Regions from separate parts of the Rhizobium sp. TRM96647 genome, predicted to be linked through region 3. Evidence: predicted binding sites of a transcription regulator. Region 3 holds the regulator's gene; each other region holds the start of a gene.
What was found. Region 3 encodes PhoB, which activates phosphate uptake and scavenging genes when phosphate is short. Its sites were predicted from a motif close to TGTCATNNANCTGTCAT; they were not measured.

Region 1 (5,684 bases), on a different contig from region 3:
GCCGGCGTGGGCGGGGAAGAAGCGGTCCAGGCCGCGGCGCTTGCCGAACATGATGTCGTGCTGCAGGAAGCGGTAGTCGCGGACCAGCGGGTCGATGGTCTTTTTGCGCGACCAGTCGGTCGTGGCGTTGCCGTCGCTGCGGATCAGCTGGTAGCGGTCGATTATGTCGTAGCGCTCCTGCACCCGGCCGAGGAAGCCGGTGTAGTAGGGATGCTCGTAACCGGCTTCCTTGAGGATGTGATAGGGCAGCAGCGCAGGGCTGATCGTGCCGATCTCCTCCCTGACGCCGGTCTTGTTCGACCAGACGACGAGCGGCGTCTCGTGCTCGCGCTTCATCTGCTCGACCGGGCCGCGGCGCTCGGCCGTGATGTTGTTCATGTAACCGGTGGAGGTGTAGACCGTGTTGAGCGGCGGGAGGTGGTCGCCGAAGACCACGATGATCGTCTCGCGGTCGCGGTTCTTCGCCCAGTCCATCAGCATCTTCAGGCTGTCGTCGGCTTCCTTGACGCCCTGCGCATAGGTCGAAAGGATCTGGTTGTCGGCATAGGGAAGGCTGCCTTCGACCTTGATCGTGTTCTTCGCGTAGCGGTTGGCCTCGTAGGGGCCATGGCCTTGCAGGGTGACGGTGAAGAAGAAGAACGGGTCCTGCTGGGCATCGGCCTGGCGGATGATCTCCCGGGTCAGGTCCTCGTCGGAGGCGAAGATCCCGCGCTTGGTCATGGGCGGCATCGTCTCTTCGGTCTTGAAGGTCTCGAAGCCGAAGGACTTGTAGACGGAGGTGCGGTTCCAGAACCAGCCGGCGAAGGGGTGGATCGCGCGGGCCGTGTAGCCCTCGCCGCGGAAGAAGGTCGCAAGCGAGGGGATCGGGTCGCGCACATACTGCTGGTAAGGAATGCTGCCGGTCGGCAGGAAGGCGTTCGAGAAACCGGTCAGCGCCTCGAACTCGACATTCGCCGTCAGGCCGCCGAATTCCGGCGAGAAGATCGCCCCGGATTCGCTCTTGCGGATGAGCGGCATCGGATCGGGGCTGAGCTTGACGTTGGACAGCCGGGTCGGATCCCAGAGCGATTCGCTCATCACCACGATGACGTCCGGCTTGCCGCGGTGGCTGGTACCGGCCGGCAGCGGTTCCTGGTTGATGTGGTCGATCGCATCGGCGGAATAGCCGGCGGGCGCCTTCACGTTCGCCATCGGCACGTTGATGGCGAAGGCGAGCATGAAGCCGTTGTGGCGGTAGTTCTCGGTCTGGTCCCACATGATCGGGAAGACCTGCAGGCGGTCGCGCACCGGGGAATACTGGTTGTAGTCGAGGATGGAGCCGAAACCGGCCAGCAGCGGAACGGCGAGCGCCAGCCTGAGGGCGCGCTGCGTCAGGGTCAGCTGTCGGAAACGCTTCCAGGCGAAGACCCACAGGGAGATCAGGGCGCCGGCCGCCGCGATCGCCCCGATGACGATCCCGACGGCGGTCCAGGGCCGGTCGCGGACCAGCGCCGGCATCAGTTCCATGATCTGGCGGCCGAACAGGAGGTCCGTCGGATAGAGCGGGTCGGTCAGGAAGATCTGCTTCTGCTCGGAGGTCAGCGCCAGCAGGATGGCGAGCGGCCCGAGGATCAGGATCGCCTTGTGCTGGCGGCCGATCAGGCCGTCGAGCGCCAGGAGCGCCAGGAAGAACAGGCCGCAGGTGGTCCAGCCCGGCTGCGCCAGGGTGGTGAGGAAGGTGAACGTGGCGCCGGTGGACTGGCGCGTGATCAGTTCGACGGCGGCAACGGTGACGAAGGCGAAGACGAAGGTCAGCGCGACCGAGCGGACGGCGGTCGCTGCAATCGCAAGGCGGCGCGCGTCCGCGACCTCGGAAACGACCGTCTCTTGCACTGCTGTCACCGAAACGGCCGGGGCTGAGGTTCTCACGCGCTACTCCGAAATGTCATAAAACTTTCGCTCAATTGTCATATCGTTGTGATCTTGAACAGGGGATGAATGCCCGTTGTGTGGGGATAGCCGCCCCGGGCGGGCACGCCGCGAGGCCCCTCTGGACGCGGTCGCCGTCCGCGCGCGGCAAATCGAAAATCCCTTCATTTTCAAACCGCCCGTCATCATCTAAAGAACAGCCTTGCCCGAATGAACTTCGGACGATGCGGATCGAGGATCGACATGAACGGACAAAGCGACAGGACCACGCTTCGAATTGCGGTCGGCCAGCTCAACCCGACGGTGGGCGATGTTGCCGGCAACCTCGCCAAGGCGCGCGCGGCCCGGGCGGATGCCGCTGCGCAGGGGGCGGACCTCCTGCTTCTGACGGAGCTCTTCATTTCCGGCTATCCGCCGGAGGACCTGGTGCTGAAACCGGCCTTCCTGAAGGCGTGCCAGAAGGCGGTCGAGACGCTTGCCGAGGATACCGCCGATGGCGGGCCGGGCGTCGTCGTCGGCTTTCCCCGGCAGGGCGAGGCGGGGCGGCACAATTCCGTGGCCGTCCTCGACGGCGGGCGGATCCTCGTCTATCGCGACAAGCTGGATCTTCCGAACTATGGCGAGTTCGACGAGAAGCGCGTCTTCGTCGAGGGCGCCATGCCGGGCCCGGTCAATTTCCGCGGCGTCAGGCTCGGCATTCCCATCTGCGAGGAGATCTGGAACGACCTCGGCGTCTGCGAGACGCTGGCCGAGAGCGGAGCGGAGATCCTGCTGGTGCCGAACGGTTCGCCCTACTATCGCGGCAAGGTCGACGTGCGCCACCAGGTGGCGCTGAAGCAGGTGATCGAGACCGGCCTGCCGCTCGTCTTCGCCAACCAACTCGGCGGCCAGGACGAACTGGTCTTCGACGGCGCGAGTTTCGGGCTCAATGCCGACAAGACGCTGGCCTTCCAGATGAGCCAGTTCGAGGAGACGATCGCGCTCGTCACCTGGAAGAAGAACGCGGACGGCGACTGGTTCTGCGACGGCGGCCCGATGTCGAAGATCCCGGAGCGCGAGGAGGCGGACTACCGCGCCTGCGTTCTGGGCTTTCGCGACTACGTCAACAAGAACGGGTTCAAGAACGTGGTTCTCGGCCTTTCCGGCGGTATCGATTCGGCGATCTGCGCGGCGATCGCCGTCGATGCGCTCGGCGAGGAGCGCGTGCGCTGCGTGATGCTGCCCTACCGCTATACCTCCGAGGAATCGCTGAAGGATGCCGCCGCCTGCGCCAAGGCGCTCGGCTGCCGCTACGACATCGTGCCGATCGAGGCGCCGGTGACCGGTTTCCTCGACGCGCTCTCGGACATGTTCGAAGGCACCGAAGCCGGCATCACCGAAGAGAACCTCCAGAGCCGCACGCGCGGCACGATCCTGATGGCGATCTCCAACAAGTTCGGCTCGATGGTGGTCACCACGGGCAACAAGTCGGAAATGTCGGTCGGCTACGCTACCCTCTACGGCGATATGAACGGCGGCTTCAATCCGATCAAGGACCTCTACAAGATGCAGGTCTATGCGCTGTCGCGCTGGCGGAACACGACAGTGCCGCCGGGCGCGCTCGGGCCTTCGGGCGAGGTGATTCCGCGCAACATCATCGACAAGGCGCCTTCGGCCGAGTTGCGGCCGAACCAGACCGACCAGGATTCGCTGCCGCCCTATCCGGTGCTGGACGATATCCTGGAATGCCTGGTCGAGAACGAAATGGGGACGGAGGAGATCGTCGCGCGCGGCCATGACGAGGCGACCGTGCACCGCATCGAGCACCTGCTCTACATCGCCGAATACAAGCGCCGGCAATCGGCGCCGGGCGTGAAGATCACCAAGAAGAACTTCGGCCGCGACCGGCGCTACCCGATCACCAACCGTTTCCGCGACCGATAGGGGCAAGCATGCGCAGTTCGGTCGAGATCTACGACGTTGCAAGCGGGCAGGCCCGCGTGGTCTGGCAGACCGGGCAGCTCGTGGAGGCGCCGAACTTTGCGCGCGACGGACGCTCTCTGGTCATCAACGGCGACGGACTGGTCTATCGCCTGCCGCTCGACGGCGGTGCGCCTTCGCGCATCGACACGGGCTTTGCCGTCCGGTGCAACAACGACCACGGGCTCTCGCCGGACGGGCAGTGGCTCGCCGTCACCGACAAGACCGAGTTCGGCCGTGCGGCGATCTACATCCTGCCTGCGGACGGCGGCACGCCGCGGCTGGTGACGCCGCGGCAGTCGTCCTACTGGCACGGCTGGTCGCCGGACGGCAGCAGGGTCTGCTACTGCGGCATCCGCGACGACGTCTTCGACATCTACACGATCCCCGTCGAGGGCGGCGAGGAGATGCGGCTGACCTTCGGCGAGGGACGCAACGACGGGCCGGACTGGTCCTGCGACGGCTGGATCTACTTCAATTCGAGCCGCAGCGGGCGCATGCAGATCTGGCGGATCCGGCCGGACGGGACGGAGTTTGCCCGGATCACCGACAGCCCCTTCGGCGACTGGTTCGCCCATCCGACGCCCGACGGACGCGCCCTGCTGGTGCTGTCCTACGACGGCGATGTCTTCGATCACCCGCGCGACCATCAGGTCCGGATCCGGATGATGGATGCGGACGGGCGCAACGACCGGGTCCTGTTCGAGCTCTTTGGCGGGCAGGGGACGATGAACGTCCCCAACTGGTCGCCCGACGGATCGCAGTTCGCCTTCGTCCGCTACGCGCCGTAGGTTTCCGTCTTTGCGTGCAGCCGCCGCACGGTCTTTTCGGCCTGGAATATCCCCAGATTTGCACGGGTTAATTGTTTGGATACCAGTCCGGTTAAGTGAATATTCCTGCTTGCGCAATAACGTCCCTGCCAAGAACAACGCGGCGAACGGCCGCTAGCCTGTCAATGGGGATCGACATGGCGAATGCAGGGGCCGGCGTTCCGGCCACGCCCCGGGGGGGTGTCAGACTGGGGATCGGCATCGCATCGGCGGTGATCGTCCTCCTGTTCGCCAGCGCCAATTTCCTGGTCCTCGACTATTCCATCCGCCAGGCGAACGATTTCGTCGCCGAAACCGAAAAGACCCTGGTCAAGAGCGAGTTCCGCAACCAGATCGAACAGGTGGTGCTCTACCAGAGCGGCTTGTCGGTCTGGGACAAGAGTTTCGACGAACTGGCAAACGGGCGGCTCGGCGAGGACTTCATCCGGCGCGACCTGAGGGACTGGCTGTGGCGCGAGTCCGGCTTTTCCTGGCTCGTCTTCGCACGGCCGTCGGGAGAGACGGTCCTTGCCATGCACAACGGGATCGTCGTGCCGGGCGAGGAGGCCGACGGCGTCCGCTACTGGATGAGCGACCTCGTGAAGCGGGCCACGGAGAACTACTACGCCGCCTTGCGTCGTACCCGCGACGGCTGGATCGTGGCGAAGTCGATGTCCAACGCCAGCGCCAGCCATGGCGGCGTGCCGCAGATCAGCGCCACGGGCATGCGCGTGATCGAGCGGGTGATGAGCATCGTCGTGGTGCAGGCGGTGGTGCCGCGGCGGCTGTTCATTCCCGACGATCGCCGGAGTCCGGTCCTGATGATCACCGTGAAGCCGATCACGGCCGCCATGCTGGCGGATTCGGAGCGGCGCCTGGGGCTCACCGGCCTCGGCTTCTCGCCGATCACGACCGACGACGACAACCTGCTGACGACCGGCGTGGGCGGCGATGCCTATAACCCGATGGTGGCCTCCTGGCACCCCAACCGCCCGGGATCGTTCGTCT
Region 2 (5,684 bases), on a different contig from region 3:
CGACTTCAACCAGTACGGCACGCGCCGCGGCAACCATGAGGTGATGATGCGCGGCACCTTTGCCAACATCCGCATCCGCAACCACATGCTCGGCCCGAACGGCAAGGAAGGTGGCTACACCATCCACTATCCGTCCAAGGAAGAGATGTCGATCTACGACGCCGCCATGAAGTACAAGGAAGAGGGCGTTCCGCTCGTCATCTTCGCCGGCGTCGAATACGGCAACGGCTCCTCGCGCGACTGGGCGGCCAAGGGCACGAACCTTCTCGGCGTCAAGGCGGTGATCGCCCAGTCCTTCGAGCGCATCCACCGCTCCAACCTCGTCGGCATGGGCGTCGTTCCCTTCGTCTTCGAGGAAGGCACGACCTGGGCGAGCCTGGACCTGAAGGGCGACGAAATCGTCGAAATCGACGGCCTCGAGGGCGAAATCAAGCCGCGCGAGCGCAAGATCGCCAAGATCACCTATGGCGACGGCTCAGTGAAGGAGGTTCCGCTCCTCTGCCGCATCGATACGCTCGACGAGGTCACCTACATGAACAACGGCGGCATCCTGCAGACGGTTCTGCGCGACCTCGCCGCCTGATCCCGACCGGAATTCCAGTCGATACGATGCCGGGGCGATTGCCCCGGCATTTGTTTTTGGGGCATAGTTCCCGCAAGGGAAGTCTCACTCCATCGTGACTTCCTGTTGACTGTGCAAGCGGGTATGACGATCACCGACGATGGCACCTCGCCTGCATTTCTCCGGAATTCCGTATGTCCAGACCGCTTATCATTGGTTGCATTGCGAGCCTGCTGGCGGTCCTTCCGGCAGGCGGCGGCGCGCGTGCGCAGGAGGCGGCCACGCAGCAGCCGATCGGCGTTGTCGAACTGTTCACCAGCCAGGGATGCTCGTCCTGCCCGAAGGCCGACAAGGCGCTGGAGACCCTGATCCGCGAAGGCAGGGTGGTGGCACTCGCCTATCATGTCGATTACTGGAACTATCTCGGCTGGACCGATACGCTGTCGACCAAGGAGAACACCGAACGCCAGTATGACTATGCCCGCATGTTCGGGCGCGGCAGCGTCTACACCCCGCAGGCCGTCATCAACGGCCGGGCGCATGTCAACGGCGGGGAACTGGGGCAGATCCGCAGCCAGATCGAAACGCTCAACGCACAGGGCCGCGGTCTCTCCGTCGAGGTCTCCGCGGAGATCGTCCAGGACGAGATCCGCATTCGCATCGGCAACGGCCACGGCAAGGCGAACGTCTTCGCCGCCTATTTCGACGATCAGCAGGACGTGGACATCATGGAAGGCGAGAACCGCGGCCGGAGGGTCACCTACTGGCATGCGGTGCGCGACATGGAGACGATCGGCATGTGGGAGGGACAGGAGACCACCCTCGTCCTGCCGGCCAGCATCCTGAGCCAGAAAGGCACGGGCGGTTGCGCCATCCTCGTGCAGCGCATGAAGACGGGCGACACGCCCGGCGCCATTATCGGCGCGACGGTCATCAGGCCGACGCTGCCGCAGACGGCACGCCGACAGTAGAACCTGCCTTCCGGCAGTTCGATGATGTGAGAAGAAAAGGGGGGGTCCGGACCGGGATCTTCGAGGGGCTGGGGCTTGAGGGTTCGAAGACACGCCGGGCCGGACCTTGACGAAGCTTCCGGCAACGGAATACAGGATGAGCTTCGACGCGTGCCCCTGTGGCCGACCGATTTCCCGCACATGCAAAGCGGTTCGGCTGCAGGGCAGCGTCGTGACTTTCCTAGAAAATTTGGGCGCGGATTTGTCTGAAATGGGGCAAGCGCGCATTTTGCCGTGCCGTACTGGTTAACGGACGTCCCGGATCAGGACAGTTCGCCCGCATTCTCAGGCGTTTGGGCAACATATGCGCGTGCAAATCGATGAGCGTTTCTGTGGAAATCCGGCCGCAAGACCGCGTTTCCGGGCCTCCTGTTGCCTCGAATTCGACCCGCAACCGCGCAAATGAGACCTGTCGGTGCCGGCGAAATTTCTGCCTGTTTTTCGTGCCGATGCAGGCTCGCCGGGCAATATCGGCACCGCGCGCCGGCCTCCGGCGCTTGCAATTCCCTTCAGGTGAGGCACACTGTCATCCAACCGTCATTGTCGAAGTGCGGAGAACTGATGACTGATCAACCGGATTTGTCGCCGGGAGAAGCCGTGTCCCAAGGGTCGAGCGTCGTCGTCGACCTGGGGGAATACCGCAACCGCAAAGACCCGCTTCCGGTCACCTTCCATCGCAAGGAACTCGACTCCATCCTCCGGATCTACGGTCGCATGGTCGGAGAGGGAGAATGGCGCGACTATGCGATCGACCATACCCACGAGAAGGCGGTGTTCTCGATCTTCAAGCGCTCCGGCGAGATGCCGCTGTTCCGGGTCGAGAAGAACCCGAAACTGGCATCGAAGCAGGGCGCCTACAGCGTCGTCAACACCCACGGCATGATCCTCAAGCGGGGGCGCGAACTGCAGCAGGTGCTGAAAGTTTTCGACAAGGCCCTGAAGCTGGTCGAGAAGTAGACGGGCGCGTCAGGCGTCCCTGTTTCCCGGGAAAGTGTCGGGCGACGGATCACTCGAGGCGCCCTCGCCGAGCGCGCGCTGCATGATCACCGTATCGAGCCACCGGCCGTGCTTGAATCCGGTCGCCTTCATCAGCCCGCCATGCTCGAAACCGACCGCGCGGTGCACCGCGACCGAGGCGGGGTGTGCGCCGCCGATCACGGCGATCATCTGCCTGAAACCGAGCGTCGTGCAACGTTCCACGAGTTCCACCAGCAGCGCCTTGCCGACGCCGCGCCCGCGCGCGTCCGGCGACAGGTAGATCGAGTCCTCCACCAGCCACCGGTAGGCCGGCCGCGTGCGGAAGGCGGAGGCATAGGCATAGCCGAGAATTGCCCCGTCCACACCCGCGGCGACGATATAGGGATAGCGCGCCGACGTGATGGCGGAAAAGCGGGCGCGCATCTCGTCCAGCGTGGGCGGCTCGATCTCGTAGGAGGCGACGCCGTTAAGGACGGATTCGCGATAGATCCCGGCGACCTCGGCAAGGTCGCCTTCTGCGGCGCTGCGAATGGTGAACGTCATCGATGGCAACCACTGGCTTGATGAAAACGGCCGGACCACTGCGACGGTCGCCCGGCGCGCAAGGCATTCAACGCTTGGACAACCCCGAGGACCGGACGTCACCGCATGGCCGCACACGACCGGGCCTGCAAGCGATCTCCCCACCCGGGAGTTGCCGGACGCCCTTCGGACGCCCGGCGACGCTCCGCGATCAGCCGAACACGATCAGCAGGTCCTTGGCATCGATCTGGTCGCCGGCGCGCACGAGGACCTCGGCGATGGTGCCGTCCTTCTCGGCATGCAGGGCCGTCTCCATCTTCATGGCCTCGATCGAAAGCAGCACGTCGCCGGCCTTGATGGACTGGCCGGCCGCGACGGCCACCGTCGAGACGACGCCCGGCATCGGCGCGCCGAGCTGGGCGGCGTTGCCGGCTTCGGCCTTGCGGCGGATGGCGCCGGAAGCCCCGCGGTTGCGATCGGGGACCTTGATCGGGCGCGGCTGGCCGTTCAGTTCGAAGAACACCTTGACCATGCCCTTCTCGTCGACATCGCCCTGTGTCTGGTTGAGGACGACGAGCGTCTTGCCCTTCTCGATTTCGGCGAAGAGCTCCTCGCCCGAGGCAATCCCGTAGAAGTAGGCATGCGTCGGCAGCACGCTGACCGGCCCGTAGGTCTCGGCCGCCTGCGCGTAGTCGGTGAACACCTTCGGATACATCAGGTAGGAGGCGAACTCGTAGTCGCTGACCTTCCGCTCCAGCTTGGTCTCGATCGCCTTGCGCTCGGCATCGAGATCGGCATCCGGCAAGAGCGAGCCCGGCCGATCCGTATAGGCCGCCTCGCCCTTCAGCACCTTCTCCTGCAGCGCCTTCGGCCACCCGCCGGGCGGCTGGCCAAGATCGCCCTTGAGCATCGAGACGACCGATTCGGGGAAGGAGACGTCCTTGGCGGGATCCTCGACGTCGGCCACCGTCAGATCCTGGCTGACCATCATCAGCGCCATGTCGCCCACCACCTTGGAGGACGGCGTCACCTTGACGATATCGCCGAACATGCGGTTGGCGTCGGCATAGGCCTGCGCCACCTCGTGCCAGCGCGTCTCCAGCCCCAGCGAACGCGCCTGCTCCTTCAGGTTGGTGAACTGGCCGCCCGGCATCTCGTGCAGATAGACCTCCGAGGCGGGCCCCTTGAGATCGCTTTCGAACGCCGCATACTGGTGGCGCACCGCCTCCCAGTAGAAGGAGATGCGGCGGATCCATTCCGGGTCGAGCCCCGGATCGCGCTCCGAACCGCGCAGCGCCTCGACGATCGAGCCGAGGCAGGGCTGCGAGGTATTGCCCGAAAGCGCGTCCATCGCCGCATCCACCACGTCAACGCCGGTCTCGACGGCGGCGAGCACCGTCGCAGCCGCGATCCCCGAGGTATCATGCGTATGGAAGTGGATCGGCAGGTCGGTCGCCTCCCGCAGCGCCTTGAACAGCACGCGCGCGGCCGCCGGCTTCAGCAGGCCCGCCATGTCCTTCAGCGCGATGATGTGCGCACCGGCCCTCTCCAGTTCGGCGGCAAGGGCGGTGTAGTATTTCAGGTCGTATTTCGGCCGGGCCGAGGTCAGGATGTCGCCGGTGTAGCAGATCGCCGCCTCGCAGATTCTGTTCTCCTCAACCACCGCGTCCATCGAGACGCGCATGTTCTCTACCCAATTGAGGCAGTCGAATACGCGGAACACGTCGATGCCGCCCTTCGCCGCCTGGCGGACGAAATACTTCACCACGTTGTCCGGATAGTTCTTGTAGCCGACGCCGTTCGCCCCGCGCAGGAGCATCTGTAGCAGCAGGTTCGGCGCGCCCTCACGAACCATGGCGAGACGCTCCCACGGATCCTCGGTGAGGAAGCGCATGGAGACGTCGAAGGTCGCCCCGCCCCAGCATTCGAGCGAGAACAGCTGCGGCAGCGTGCGCGCATAGGTCTCGGCGATGCGGGCGATGTCGTAGGTGCGCATGCGGGTGGCCAGCAGCGACTGGTGCCCGTCGCGCATGGTCGTGTCGGTCAGAAGCACCTGCTTCTGCGCGCGAACCCATTCGGCGAACTTCCGCGGGCCGAGTTCGTCGAGCTTCTGCTTGGAGCCGGCTGCGATAGTGCCTTCCGAATAGGGCACGACCGGTGCGGCGATGTCGTCGGACGGCATCGGCCGGCCCTTCGCCTCGGGATGCCCGTTGACGCTGACGTCGGCCAGGTAGGTCAGAAGCTTGGTCGCGCGATCCTGGCGCTTCACCTGCGCGAACAGTTCCGGCGTCGAATCGATGAAGCGCGTCGTGTAGCTGTTGTCGCGGAACTTCGGGTGGCCGATGATCGCTTCCAGGAAGGTCAGGTTCGTGGCGACGCCGCGGATGCGGAACTCGCGCAGCGCCCGGTCCATGCGCTGGATCGCCTCCTCCGGCGTCGGCGCCCAGGCGGTCACCTTTTCCAGGAGCGGATCGTAGTAGCGCGTGATCACCGCGCCGGAATAGGCCGTACCGCCATCGAGGCGGATGCCGAAGCCGGTGGCGCCCCGATAGGCGGTGATGCGCCCGTAGTCGGGAATGAAGTTCTGCTCCGGATCCTCGGTGGTGATGCGG
Region 3 (5,684 bases):
ACCTGGAGGAATTCGCGCCGAAGAACCGGCTGACCGACCTGATCGAGGTGAACATCAACAATCTCGCGGCCGTCCCCTCGATCGTCTACGGTCTGCTCGGTCTCGCCGTCTTCATCAACTTTGCCGGCCTGCCGCGTTCCGCGCCGCTCGTCGGCGGGCTGGTGCTGACGCTGATGACGCTGCCGACGATCATCATCGCCACCCGCGCGGCCCTTCGCGCCGTGCCGCCCTCGATCCGCGCCGCCGCCCTCGGGCTCGGCGCCTCGAAGATGCAGACGACGTTCCACCATGTCCTGCCGCTCGCCATGCCCGGCATCCTGACCGGCACGATCATCGGCCTGGCGCATGCGCTCGGCGAGACCGCGCCGCTGCTTCTGATCGGCATGGTCGCCTTCGTCGCCAACATCCCCGCCACGCCGCTCGATCCGTCGACGGCGCTGCCGGTGCAGATCTACATGTGGGCGAACGAGGCCGAGCGCGCCTTCGTGGAGCGCACCTCCGGCGCGATCATCGTGCTGCTCGTTTTCCTGATCATCATGAACCTGGGCGCCATCCTGTTGCGGCGTCGTTTCGAACGCCGCTGGTAGTGGGGTAGAGAAGATGAACATCATGACCGAAGCTGCGACCGAAGAACTTTTGGAAAAGAAGATGAACACTGTTCCTCTGAAGATGGTCGGCAAAGACGTCTCCGTCTTTTACGGCGACAAGCGCGCCCTGTACGACGTGAACCTCAATGTCCGCGAGAACACGGTGACCGCGCTGATCGGCCCCTCGGGTTGCGGCAAGTCGACGTTCCTGCGCACGCTGAACCGTATGAACGACACGATCGACGGCTGCCGCGTCACCGGCATGATCACGCTGGACGGCGAAGACGTCTACGATCCGTCGATCGACGTGGTCGAACTGCGCGCCCGCGTCGGCATGGTGTTCCAGAAGCCGAACCCGTTCCCGAAGTCGATCTACGAGAACGTGGCCTATGGCCCGCGGATCCACGGACTGGCGAAGTCCAAGGCCGAACTCGACCAGGTGGTAGAGCAGAGCCTGCAGAAGGCGGGCCTCTGGAACGAGGTCAAGGATCGCCTGCAGGAGGGCGGCACGGGCCTTTCGGGCGGCCAGCAGCAGCGTCTGTGCATCGCCCGCGCCGTCGCCGTCAGCCCGGAAGTGATCCTGATGGACGAGCCCTGCTCGGCGCTCGATCCGATCGCCACCGCCAAGGTGGAGGAACTGATCCACGAACTGCGGACGAACTTCACGATCGTCATCGTCACCCACTCGATGCAGCAGGCCGCGCGCGTCTCGCAGCGCACCGCCATGTTCCACCTCGGCAACCTCGTCGAGGAGAACGACACCGACAAGATGTTCACCAATCCGGACGACCAGCGTACGCAGGACTACATCATGGGTCGCTTCGGCTGACGCCTGCCGTCGCCGGCAAAAGACCATGGCGCCTGCGCCAGTTGAGGAACAAGAAACATGACACCGACCCATATCGTTTCGATCTACGATGAAGAGCTGAAATATCTCACCCGCCGCATCTCCGAGATGGGGGGCACGGCCGAGCAGATGGTGGGCGACAGCGTGCGCGCGCTGGTCAACACCAACGTGGCGCTGGCGCAGAAGGTGATCTCCGAGGACGTCATCCTCGACACCGCCGAACGGCAGATCAACGAGAAGGCGATCGTCACGATCGCCAAGCGCCAGCCGATGGCGGCCGACCTGCGCGAGATCATGGGGGCGATCCGCATCGCCGCCGAACTCGAGCGCGTCGGCGACCTCGGCAAGAACACAGCCAAGCGCGTCGTCTCGGTGCAGGGTTCCGGCATTCCGCGCAACCTCGCCCGCGGCCTCGAACACCTGGCCGAACTGGCGCTGATGCAGCTCAAGGAAGTCCTCGACGTCTATGCCTCGCGCAACATCGAGAAGGCCAAGGAGATCCGTGAGCGCGACGACGAGATCGATGCGATCTACACCTCGCTGTTCCGCGAACTTCTGACCTACATGATGGAAGATCCGCGCAACATCACGCCCTGCACGCATCTGCTCTTCTGCGCCAAGAACATCGAGCGCATCGGCGACCATGCGACCAACATCGCCGAGACGATCTTCTACATGGCGACCGGCTCGCAGCCGGAAGGCGAACGTCCGAAGGACGACCACACCACGTCTGTGGGTGCCATCGAGGAATGATGTCGTCGAACCGCCCGCCGATCGACGCGGCGGTCACATGGCGGTCCGGGGTGGTCGCAGGTGGGCCGCTCGGACCAGGAATGAGCATGGCCCAGGAGTGAGCAAGGCATGGTTCCAAAGATTACCGTGGTCGAAGACGAGGAGGCGCTGAGCGTCCTCCTGCGCTACAACCTCGAGGCCGAGGGCTTCGAGGTCGATACGATCCTGCGCGGCGACGAGGCGGAGATCCGCCTGCAGGAGCGCCAGCCCGATCTTCTGATCCTCGACTGGATGCTGCCCGGCGTCTCCGGCATTGAACTCTGCCGGCGTCTGCGCCAGCGCTCGGAGACCGAGCGGTTGCCGATCATCATGCTGACGGCGCGCGGCGAGGAGAGCGAGCGCGTTCGCGGGCTCGCCACCGGCGCGGACGATTACGTGGTCAAGCCCTTCTCGACGCCCGAACTGATGGCGCGGGTCAAGGCGATGCTGCGGCGCGCCCGGCCAGAGGTCGTCTCGACGCTCCTCAAGTGCGGCGATATCGAACTCGACCGCGAGACCCATCGCGTCCACCGCCGCTCGCGCGAGGTGCGGTTGGGGCCGACGGAATTCCGTCTGCTGGAGTTCCTGATGTCGTCCCCCGCCCGCGTCTTCTCCCGCTCGCAGCTTCTGGATGGTGTCTGGGGTCACGACATCTATGTCGACGAACGAACCGTCGACGTCCATGTCGGCCGCCTGCGCAAGGCGCTGAACTTCTCCAACATGAACGACGTCATCCGCACGGTGCGTGGCGCAGGCTATTCGCTGGAAGCCTGAAATCGGGCGGACGGTCATTGCGACAACGAAAAACGGGCCCGTCGAAGGCCCGTTTTTCGTTGTTCCGTATCCTGTGGCACACGGAGCCCTCGCTCAGCGTGCCCGGCGGCGCTCTGCCGAGGGCTGGTAGGCGAGCCGCTGGTGGTAGGTGCAGTAGGGGGAATTGTCCGGGGATTCGTTGCCGCAGAAGTGGAAGTCGTCCTTCAGCGGGTCGCCGTTCGGCCACTTGCAGGTACGCTCGGTCAGTTGCGTCAGCTCGAGGCGGCGCGACATCGGCACGACGACGTTGGCGACGACCCGGGTGATCGGCTCTTCGTCATACTCGAAGGCGACCTCTTCCTTGGTGACGACGGCGCCGGTCGGACGGGCGATCGTGCGGGTGGCGACGCGCGGAGCGAAGTTCGCAGGACGCGGTGCCGAAGCCGGGCGCTTGGCGCGGGCCGCCGTCGGCGCGCCGCCGGACTTGGCCCGGCCGGGCAGGGCGAGACGGTGGACCTTGCCGATAACCGCATTGCGGCTGACGCCGCCGAGCTGTGCCGCGATCTGGCTGGCGCTCAGTCCTTCGGACCAGAGCTTCTTCAGCTTCTCGACCCTCTCGTCCGTCCAGTTCATCTCCGTCATCTCCTCGTTTCAGCGTTCGTTGCCGAGAATCCCTCGGCGCTGCCCGGATTTCTCCGCAGCGCGAAATGCTCTGATACTGTTGGTGACTAGTTCCGCCGCATGCAGTCTAGCAATTGAGTTTTAACCTACCGACAGGGGGACTCTGTGACAAGAGTCGCCGGAATCCGCCCGAATCGATTTTCCGGTTTTCCCCAACTTGCTCGCCGGGTGTGACTCACTTGCGACACTTCTCCGCGCGATCCGAAACCTCACGCAAGGGCATATCGAGGCGGATTTCGTCGCCTCGCCGTTTGTTGACAATAAGCCCTGAAATGCTGATAGTGCGCCCGCCGCCGTGAGGCGGCATTTTCGATTTTTCCGCACTGGAAAGATCCGGAATCCGTTTCCGCATCCGCTGCGAGGGAGATACGCGCCATGGCTGATGCCACGCCGCTCTACGAGACCTATCTGCGTGCGCCGCTGCGCTTCGAGCGCGGCGAGGGCGTCTGGCTGATCGCGGAAGACGGCTCGCGCTATCTCGATTTCGCAGCCGGCGTCGCGGTCAATTCGCTGGGCCATGCCCATCCGCACCTGGTCGAGAGCCTCAAGGCGCAGGCCGACAAGGTCTGGCACCTGTCCAATCTCTACGAGGTCCCCGGGCAGGAGACGCTCGGCAAGCGCCTGACCGCGGCCACCTTCGCCGACAAGGTGTTCTTCACCAATTCCGGTGCCGAGGCGCTGGAATGCGCGATCAAGACGGCCCGGCGCTACCAGTATGCCAAGGGCTATCCCGGCAAGTTCCACATCATCACCTTCGAGGGCGCCTTCCACGGCCGCACGCTGGCCACGATCGCGGCCGGCGGCCAGGAGAAGTACCTGGAAGGCTTCGGTCCGAAGGCGCCGGGCTTCTACCAGGTACCCTTCGGCGACATCGCCGCCGTCAAGGAGGCGATCACCGAGGAGACGGCAGCGATCCTGATCGAACCCGTGCAGGGCGAGGGCGGCATTCGCGTCGTCTCGAACGAGTTCCTGCGCGAACTGCGTTCGCTCTGCGACGAATACGGCCTCCTGCTCATCTTCGATGAAGTCCAGACCGGCGTCGGCCGGACGGGCAAGCTGTTTGCCTACGAATGGTCCGGCGTCGCCCCGGATATCATGGCGGTCGCCAAGGGCATCGGCGGCGGCTTTCCGCTGGGCGCCTGCCTTGCGACCGAGGAGGCGGCCTCCGGCATGGTCCCGGGCACGCACGGCTCCACCTATGGCGGCAACCCGCTCGCCATGGCCGTCGGCAACGCCGTGCTCGACGTCGTCCTGCAGGAAGGCTTCCTGGAGCACGTGCGCGACGTCGCTCTCGTGCTGCGCCAGGGCCTCGCCTCGCTGAAGGACCGTTTTCCCGATATCATCGAGGACGTCCGCGGCGAGGGCCTGATGCTCGGCATCAAGGCGAAGGGGCCGTCGGCGGATCTGCTGAAGGCCGTTCGCGCCGAGCATCTGCTGCTGGTCCCGGCGGGCGAGAACGTGCTGCGGCTGCTGCCGCCGCTGGTCGCCACCGCCGAGGAAGCCCGCGAGGGCCTAGCGCGGATCGAGCGCGCCGCGGAGAAGCTGAGTGCAGAGAAGAAGAAGGCCTGAGGCGCGAGCCGAGTGAAGGCGGCCTAGGGCGCGAGCCGGGCGATTGAGCAGGATTGAAAGAGCATGGCAGGCACCAGACATTTCCTCGACCTCTCCGCCATGACGGCCGGAGACCTCCGCACGATCATGGACGACGCGCTGGCGCGCAAGACCGCCACCAAGGCGGGAACCGCCGACAAGCCGCTCGCCGGCAAGATGTTGGCGATGATCTTCGAGAAGCCGTCGACGCGCACCCGCGTCTCCTTCGACGTCGGCATGCGCCAGCTCGGCGGCGAGACGCTGTTCCTGTCGGGCACCGAAATGCAGCTCGGCCGCGCCGAGACGATCGGCGACACCGCAAAGGTGCTGTCGCGCTATGTCGATGCGATCATGATCCGCACCACCGACCATGCCCGCCTGCTGGAGATGGCCGAACACGCGACGGTGCCGGTGATCAACGCGCTGACGGACCTGACGCATCCCTGCCAGATCATGGC
Region 4 (5,684 bases), on a different contig from region 3:
ACGCTCAACCCAGCTGGCGCCCGCCGCACGCAGCCCTTCATCCGGCCGCATGTCGGCATTCTCCACGACCTCGAAGAACAGCTTGCCGAGCGCGCCGATGGTGTGGACCGTGATCGCGACGATGGCCGCGATCGGGCCGATCGACAGGATTGCGGTCAAAAGCCCGGCGATGACGATCTCGGGAAAGGCGCGCATCACCTCCATGATGCGACGCACGACCCAGCGGGTCGCACCGGCACCGACAAGATTGGTGGAGGCGAAGAAGCAGAGCACGAAGGCGATGGCCGAGCCCAGGATGGTCGCGATCAGCGCGATATTCACGGTGATGATGAGCTGGTAGATGAAGTGCGGAATGTAGAGATTTTCCGTCACATAGACGCGCTCGGACGTGTAGTCGTATTTCAGCGAGCCGTCGTCATAGGGCGACGGCAGGTCGAACATGGCGCGCACGATCTCCATGGGGCTGTCCGGAACGAAATTCCGGATGAAATCGAACACGTAGGGCAGCCGTTCGAAGAACTTGCCCGAATTGGCGGCATTGGCAAAGTCGAGCGAGGCCCAGAGCGCCACCAGGAAGACCGCGATGGCAATCAGCGAATAGATACGCCGCGTCCGCAGTTGCTGCTGGTAGTGTTGCATGACCGAGGCGGCTGCAGGACCGAGGCCGCCGATCGCATTTCCGGCCGTCGCATTGGCCATGCCATTCTCTCCTTACAAAAAAACGGGCGGCACCCGGAGGGTGCCGCGCGCTGTCTTTCGTGGCCGATCAGCCGCCGATGACGGACTTACGGGCGTCGATGATCGTCTGGTAGAACGACTGGTCGACCTTGATGTAGTCCTTGTTGGAGCCCTGCGTGTAGGCGTGGAAGCAGGCGAGATCCTTCTGCGGCAGTTCGAAGAAGTACTGCTCGACCTTGGCGCGCATGTCTTCCGGCAGCTTGTTGGAGACCATCAGCGGGCCGTTCGGGATCAGCGGCGACTTCCAGACCTCGACGAGGTCGTCCATGTCGAGGTTGCCCTTGTTGACCATCTGGTAGAGGTTGCCGCCGGTGTAGCCCTCATCCCAGTTGCCGACGCCCGAACCGAAGGTGGTGCCGACGTCGAACTTGCCGTCGAGAACGGCGAGGACGAGGTTCTCGTGGCCGCCGCCGAAGCCGCTTTCAGAGAAGTATTCCTTCACCGATGCGCCGATTTCCTTCGGGAGAGCGACGTTCGGAACGAGATAACCCGAGGTCGAATCCGGATCGGCGAAGCCGATCTTCTTGCCCTTGGCGTCGGCGAGCGTCTTGATGCCGGAATCCTTGCGGGCGACCATGATCGAGTAATAGCCGCTGGAGCCGTCCGACTGGGTGTAGGTCAGGATCGGGTCGACCGCGTTCTGGTCCTGCAGGTAGATCGCGGCATAGGAGGAAGCGCCCATCGAGGCGATGTCGATCGTGCCGCCGAGCAGGCCCTGGATGACGCCGTTGTAGTCCGGCGATGGGAAGATCTGGACTTCGCCGACGCCGGTCGCGGCCTTCAGGCCGTCGGCGACGCACTGAGTGTTGCGGATCTGGTCGGCTTCGTTCTCCGAACCGTCGAGGCCGATGCGCAGAACCTTGACGTCCTGGGCCAGGGCGGACCCGGTCACGACGGCTATCGCGACAGCGGCGAGCAGAGCTTTCTTCAACATGTCGTTCTCCTTGTTGCCGGCCCCCAGCCGGCGATCGCTTCAAAGCGTGTATGGTCTGCCCTTGACGCGGGCCCTCGATCCTGGCGAGCGTCAGATGCCTGCCAGTGCCAGCGGCTTGACGCCGGCGGATTCCTTGATGTTGTCCTGCACGGGCGCACCGGCGCCGCGAATGCTGGTGGACGTCACGCTCTCGTCGATCTCGGCGCCGTCCGCGCCGGTGCCGTAGATCGCACGGACCGCATCGGCATCGAGATCGCGCGGCGCGCCGTCGAAGACGACCTTGCCGGCCGACATGCCGATGATGCGCTCGCAATAGTTGCGGGCGGTGTCGAGCGTGTGCAGGTTGGTGATGACGGTGATGCCCTCGCGCTCGTTGATGTCGCGCAGGGCGTCCATCACCACTTTGGCGTTCAGCGGATCGAGCGAGGCGATCGGCTCGTCGGCCAGGATCATCTTCGGCTGCTGCATGAGCGCCCGCGCAATGGCCACGCGCTGCTGCTGGCCGCCCGACAGCGTGCCCGCCTTTTGCAGCGCCGTCTGCTCGATGCCGAGGCGCTCCAGCGCCGCGATCGCCATGATGCGCTCTTCGCGGGTGAACATGTTGAGCATGCTCAGCGCGGTGGGGCGATGGTTGAGGCGGCCGAGCAGGACGTTGGTCAGCACATCCAGGCGCGGCACGAGATTGAACTGCTGGAAGATCATGGCGCAGTCGCGCTGCCAGTTGCGAAGCGCGGCCCCCCGGAGCGCGGAAACCTCGACGTCGCCGAAGTGGATGGAGCCCTCGGTCGGATCGACGAGCCGGTTGATCATGCGCAGCATGGTCGACTTGCCGGCGCCCGAGCGGCCGATGACGCCGACCATCTGGCCCTGGGGAATGTCGACGCTGACGGCGCTGACCGCGGCTTTGCCGCCGAACCGGCGCGTGACGTTCTTCAGGCGGAACATGGCTTACCCTTCAAGGCTTGTTCATTGACACTGCAGCGGCTTTAAAGGCGGTCAATGAAGGCCGAATGTCAGTTTCGTGTCCGTTTGATAACAATCCACACAGCCCGGATTTCCAGGGCTTTTGCGGAATTCAGGCACCGTATTTGACAAGGAAGGCTTCGGCGTCGAGCGCGCGGAAGTCATCGAGGGCACCGCGCAGGCGGGCGTGGTCCCAGTCCCACCAGGCAAGCCTCTCGAAACGCTCGGCAATATCGCCGCCGAAGCGTTCGCGGATCAGCTTCGCCGGCACGCCGCCGACGATCGTGTAGGGGGCGACGTCCTTCGTCACCACCGCGCCGGAGCCGATGATGGCGCCGTTGCCGACCGTGACGCCCGGCAGGATCGTCGAGCCATGGCCGATCCAGACGTCGTGTCCGATCGTGACGCGGTGAGCCCGCCGCCAGGCGAAGAAGTCCTCCTCCCTGTCGGCGTCCGGCCAGTAGTCGGCGGCGCGATAGGTGAAGTGGTGCAGGGTCGCTCGCCACATCGGGTGGTTGGTGGCGTTGATGCGGACCGACGAGGCGATATTGGCGAACTTGCCGATCGTGGCGCACCAGACCGAGCCGTCCTCCATGATGTAGGAATAGTCGCCGAGTTCGGTCTCGCTGATGCGGCAGCGCTCGGAGATCTCGACGAAGCGGCCGAGCGTGCAATCGGTGACGGAGGCCGTTTCGTGCACGAGCGGGGTGTGTTCGGACAGCCTGGTCATGCCGCGGCCTTCCGGGGCGAAAAGGCGGAGACGTCGACGATGCTGTCGGCGACCTTGGCGCGAACGTCGTCGTCGTGGAAGATGCCGAGCAGCGCCACCCCTGCCCGCTTCTTCTCCTCGATCATGCCGACGACGACCTCGCGGTTCCTCGCGTCGAGCGAAGCGGTCGGCTCGTCGAGCAGCAGGATGCGGTGGTCGGTGATGAAGCCGCGGGCGATGTTGACGCGCTGCTGCTCACCGCCGGAGAAGGTGGCCGGCGGCAGTTGCCAGAGCTCGCGCGGCAGGTTCAGGCGGGCCAGCATCTCTTCCGCCCGCTCGCGCGCCACCGCGGGAATCGCCCCGCGGGCAAGCAGAGGCTCGGCCACCACATCGAGCGCCGCGACCCGCGGCACGACCCGCAGGAACTGGCTGACATAGCCGAGCGTGACCCGGCGGACGGCCAGCACGGTGCGCGGGTCGGCGCCGGCGAGATCGACGAACTGGCCTTCGTGCTCGACCAGGATCTGGCCGGCATCGACGCCGTAGTTGCCGTAGACCATCTTCAGGAGAGAGCTCTTGCCGATGCCGGAGGGGCCGCCGAGGACCACGCATTCGCCGGCCTTGACGGAGAAGCCGACGTTTTCGACGACCGGCAGGCGGATGCCGTCCCTGAGGTGCATGGTGAAGCTCTTTGCGACTTCGGATACGACGAGTGGGGTCGCCATGTTCGGTGTCCTTTGTGCTGGAAACGCGGGCCGGGGGCGGTTCGGGCTGTGGCTCAAACCTGCAGGATGGAGGAGACGAGAAGCTGGGTGTAGGCCTCGCGCGGATCGTCGAGGACGCGGTCGGTCAGGCCCTGCTCGATCACGTGACCGTCCTTCATCACCATCATCCGGTGCGACAGCAGGCGGGCGACGGCGAGATCGTGGGTGACGACGATCGCCGAAAGCCCGAGGTCGTGGACGAGGCCGCGGACGAGATCGAGCAGGCGCGCCTGCACCGAGACGTCGAGGCCGCCGGTCGGCTCGTCCATGAAGACGAGGCGCGGCGCGGTCACGAGGTTGCGGGCGATCTGCAGGCGCTGGCGCATGCCGCCGGAGAAGGCGCGCGGCTGGTCGTCGATGCGGTCGAGGCCGATCTCGACGCGGCGCAGCCAGTCGCCTGCAGTGTCGCGGATGTTGCCGTAGTGGCGCTCGCCGACCGCCATCAGCCGCTCGCCGACATTGGCGCCGGCAGACACCGTCATGCGCAGGCCGTCGGCGGGGTTCTGGTGGACGAAGCCCCAGTCGGTGCGCATCAGGAAGCGGCGCTCGGCCTCGCCCATGCGGGCGAGATCGCGCATCTGGCCGTCGCGCATCCGGTATTCGATCGTGCCGGAGGTCGGCATCAGGCGGGTGGCGAGACAATTCAGCAGCGTCGTCTTGCCGGAGCCGGATTCGCCGACGATCGCCAGCACCTCGCCCGGCCAGAGATCGAAGGAGACGTTGCGGCAGCCGATGCGGGCGCCGTAGAATTTCGAGATGTCGCGGACCTTGAGGAGGGGCGCGTCGGTCATTGCTGGAACTCCGTCGTTTGCGTCTTGCTCCCCCTTCTCCCCAACGGGGAGAAGTGCCGAGCGCAGCGAGGCGATGAGGGGGGCGACGCGTGCTGGACTTGCCGGTCGATGACAGAAGCCCCCCTCATCCGACCCTTCGGGCCACCTTCTCCCCGTTGGGGAGAAGAGGGAGCGGGCTGAGACCTTACCCCAGCCGATCTCCCCCCTTGAGGGGGAGATGCCCGGCAGGGCAGAGGGGGGCAAGCGCAGCTCATTCGACCGCCGCCTTGCCGTAGGCCAGCATCATGCCGCAGTGGCCGTGGTCGCGGCGGTCCTCGCAATGGTCGGTGTCGGAGCAGACGAACATCCGCCCGCCGCGATCGTCGAGCACGACCTCGTCGAGGTAGACGTTCTCGGCGCCGCAGAGCGCGCAGGGCCGGTCGAATTTCTGCACTTCGAAGGGATGGTCCTCGAAGTCGAGGCTGACGACATCGGTGAAGGGCGGCACGGCGTAGATGCGCTTCTCGCGGCCGGCGCCGAAGAGCTGCAGCGCTTCCGACATGTGCATCTTCGGATTGTCGAACTTCGGCGTCGGCGACGGGCTCATCACGTAGCGGCCCTCGACCTTCACCGGATAGGAATAGGTCGTGGCGATGTGGCCGTTCCTGGCGATGTCCTCGTAGAGCTTGACGTGCATCAGCCCGTATTCCTCGAGCGCGTGCATCTTGCGGGTCTCGGTCTCGCGCGGCTCGAGGAAGCGCAACGGCTCGGGGATCGGCACCTGGTAGACCAGCGTCTGGCCTGAT

Region 1: a site for PhoB is predicted at 1,923-1,939, ahead of OCK02_RS14215 (LTA synthase family protein). Genes of this name have one in related genera too.
Region 2: a site for PhoB is predicted at 2,097-2,113, ahead of OCK02_RS01455 (DUF2794 domain-containing protein). Genes of this name have one in related genera too.
Region 4: a site for PhoB is predicted at 2,672-2,688, ahead of phnC (phosphonate ABC transporter ATP-binding protein). Genes of this name have one in related genera too.

Annotation. Positions count from the first base shown of each region.
Region 1 covers NZ_JAOXHF010000007.1:11,487-17,170, forward strand. The annotation lists gene OCK02_RS14215 (LTA synthase family protein) at 1-1,872, opposite strand, end outside; gene OCK02_RS14220 (NAD+ synthase) at 2,152-3,831, shown strand; gene OCK02_RS14225 (TolB family protein) at 3,840-4,658, shown strand; gene OCK02_RS14230 (diguanylate cyclase domain-containing protein) at 4,835-5,684, shown strand, end outside.
Region 2 covers NZ_JAOXHF010000001.1:300,873-306,556, forward strand. The annotation lists gene acnA (aconitate hydratase AcnA) at 1-583, shown strand, start outside; gene OCK02_RS01450 (DUF1223 domain-containing protein) at 739-1,533, shown strand; gene OCK02_RS01455 (DUF2794 domain-containing protein) at 2,134-2,529, shown strand; gene OCK02_RS01460 (GNAT family N-acetyltransferase) at 2,539-3,093, opposite strand; gene pyc (pyruvate carboxylase) at 3,284-5,684, opposite strand, start outside.
Region 3 covers NZ_JAOXHF010000004.1:400,431-406,114, forward strand. The annotation lists gene pstA (phosphate ABC transporter permease PstA) at 1-587, shown strand, start outside; gene pstB (phosphate ABC transporter ATP-binding protein PstB) at 601-1,416, shown strand; gene phoU (phosphate signaling complex protein PhoU) at 1,474-2,187, shown strand; gene phoB (phosphate regulon transcriptional regulator PhoB) at 2,296-2,979, shown strand; gene OCK02_RS10505 (GcrA family cell cycle regulator) at 3,073-3,591, opposite strand; gene OCK02_RS10510 (aspartate aminotransferase family protein) at 4,015-5,208, shown strand; gene argF (ornithine carbamoyltransferase) at 5,272-5,684, shown strand, end outside.
Region 4 covers NZ_JAOXHF010000006.1:5,047-10,730, forward strand. The annotation lists gene phnE (phosphonate ABC transporter, permease protein PhnE) at 1-639, opposite strand, end outside; gene phnD (phosphonate ABC transporter substrate-binding protein) at 767-1,672, opposite strand; gene phnC (phosphonate ABC transporter ATP-binding protein) at 1,763-2,617, opposite strand; gene OCK02_RS12630 (DapH/DapD/GlmU-related protein) at 2,748-3,365, opposite strand; gene phnL (phosphonate C-P lyase system protein PhnL) at 3,362-4,069, opposite strand; gene phnK (phosphonate C-P lyase system protein PhnK) at 4,123-4,899, opposite strand; gene OCK02_RS12645 (alpha-D-ribose 1-methylphosphonate 5-phosphate C-P-lyase PhnJ) at 5,150-5,684, opposite strand, start outside.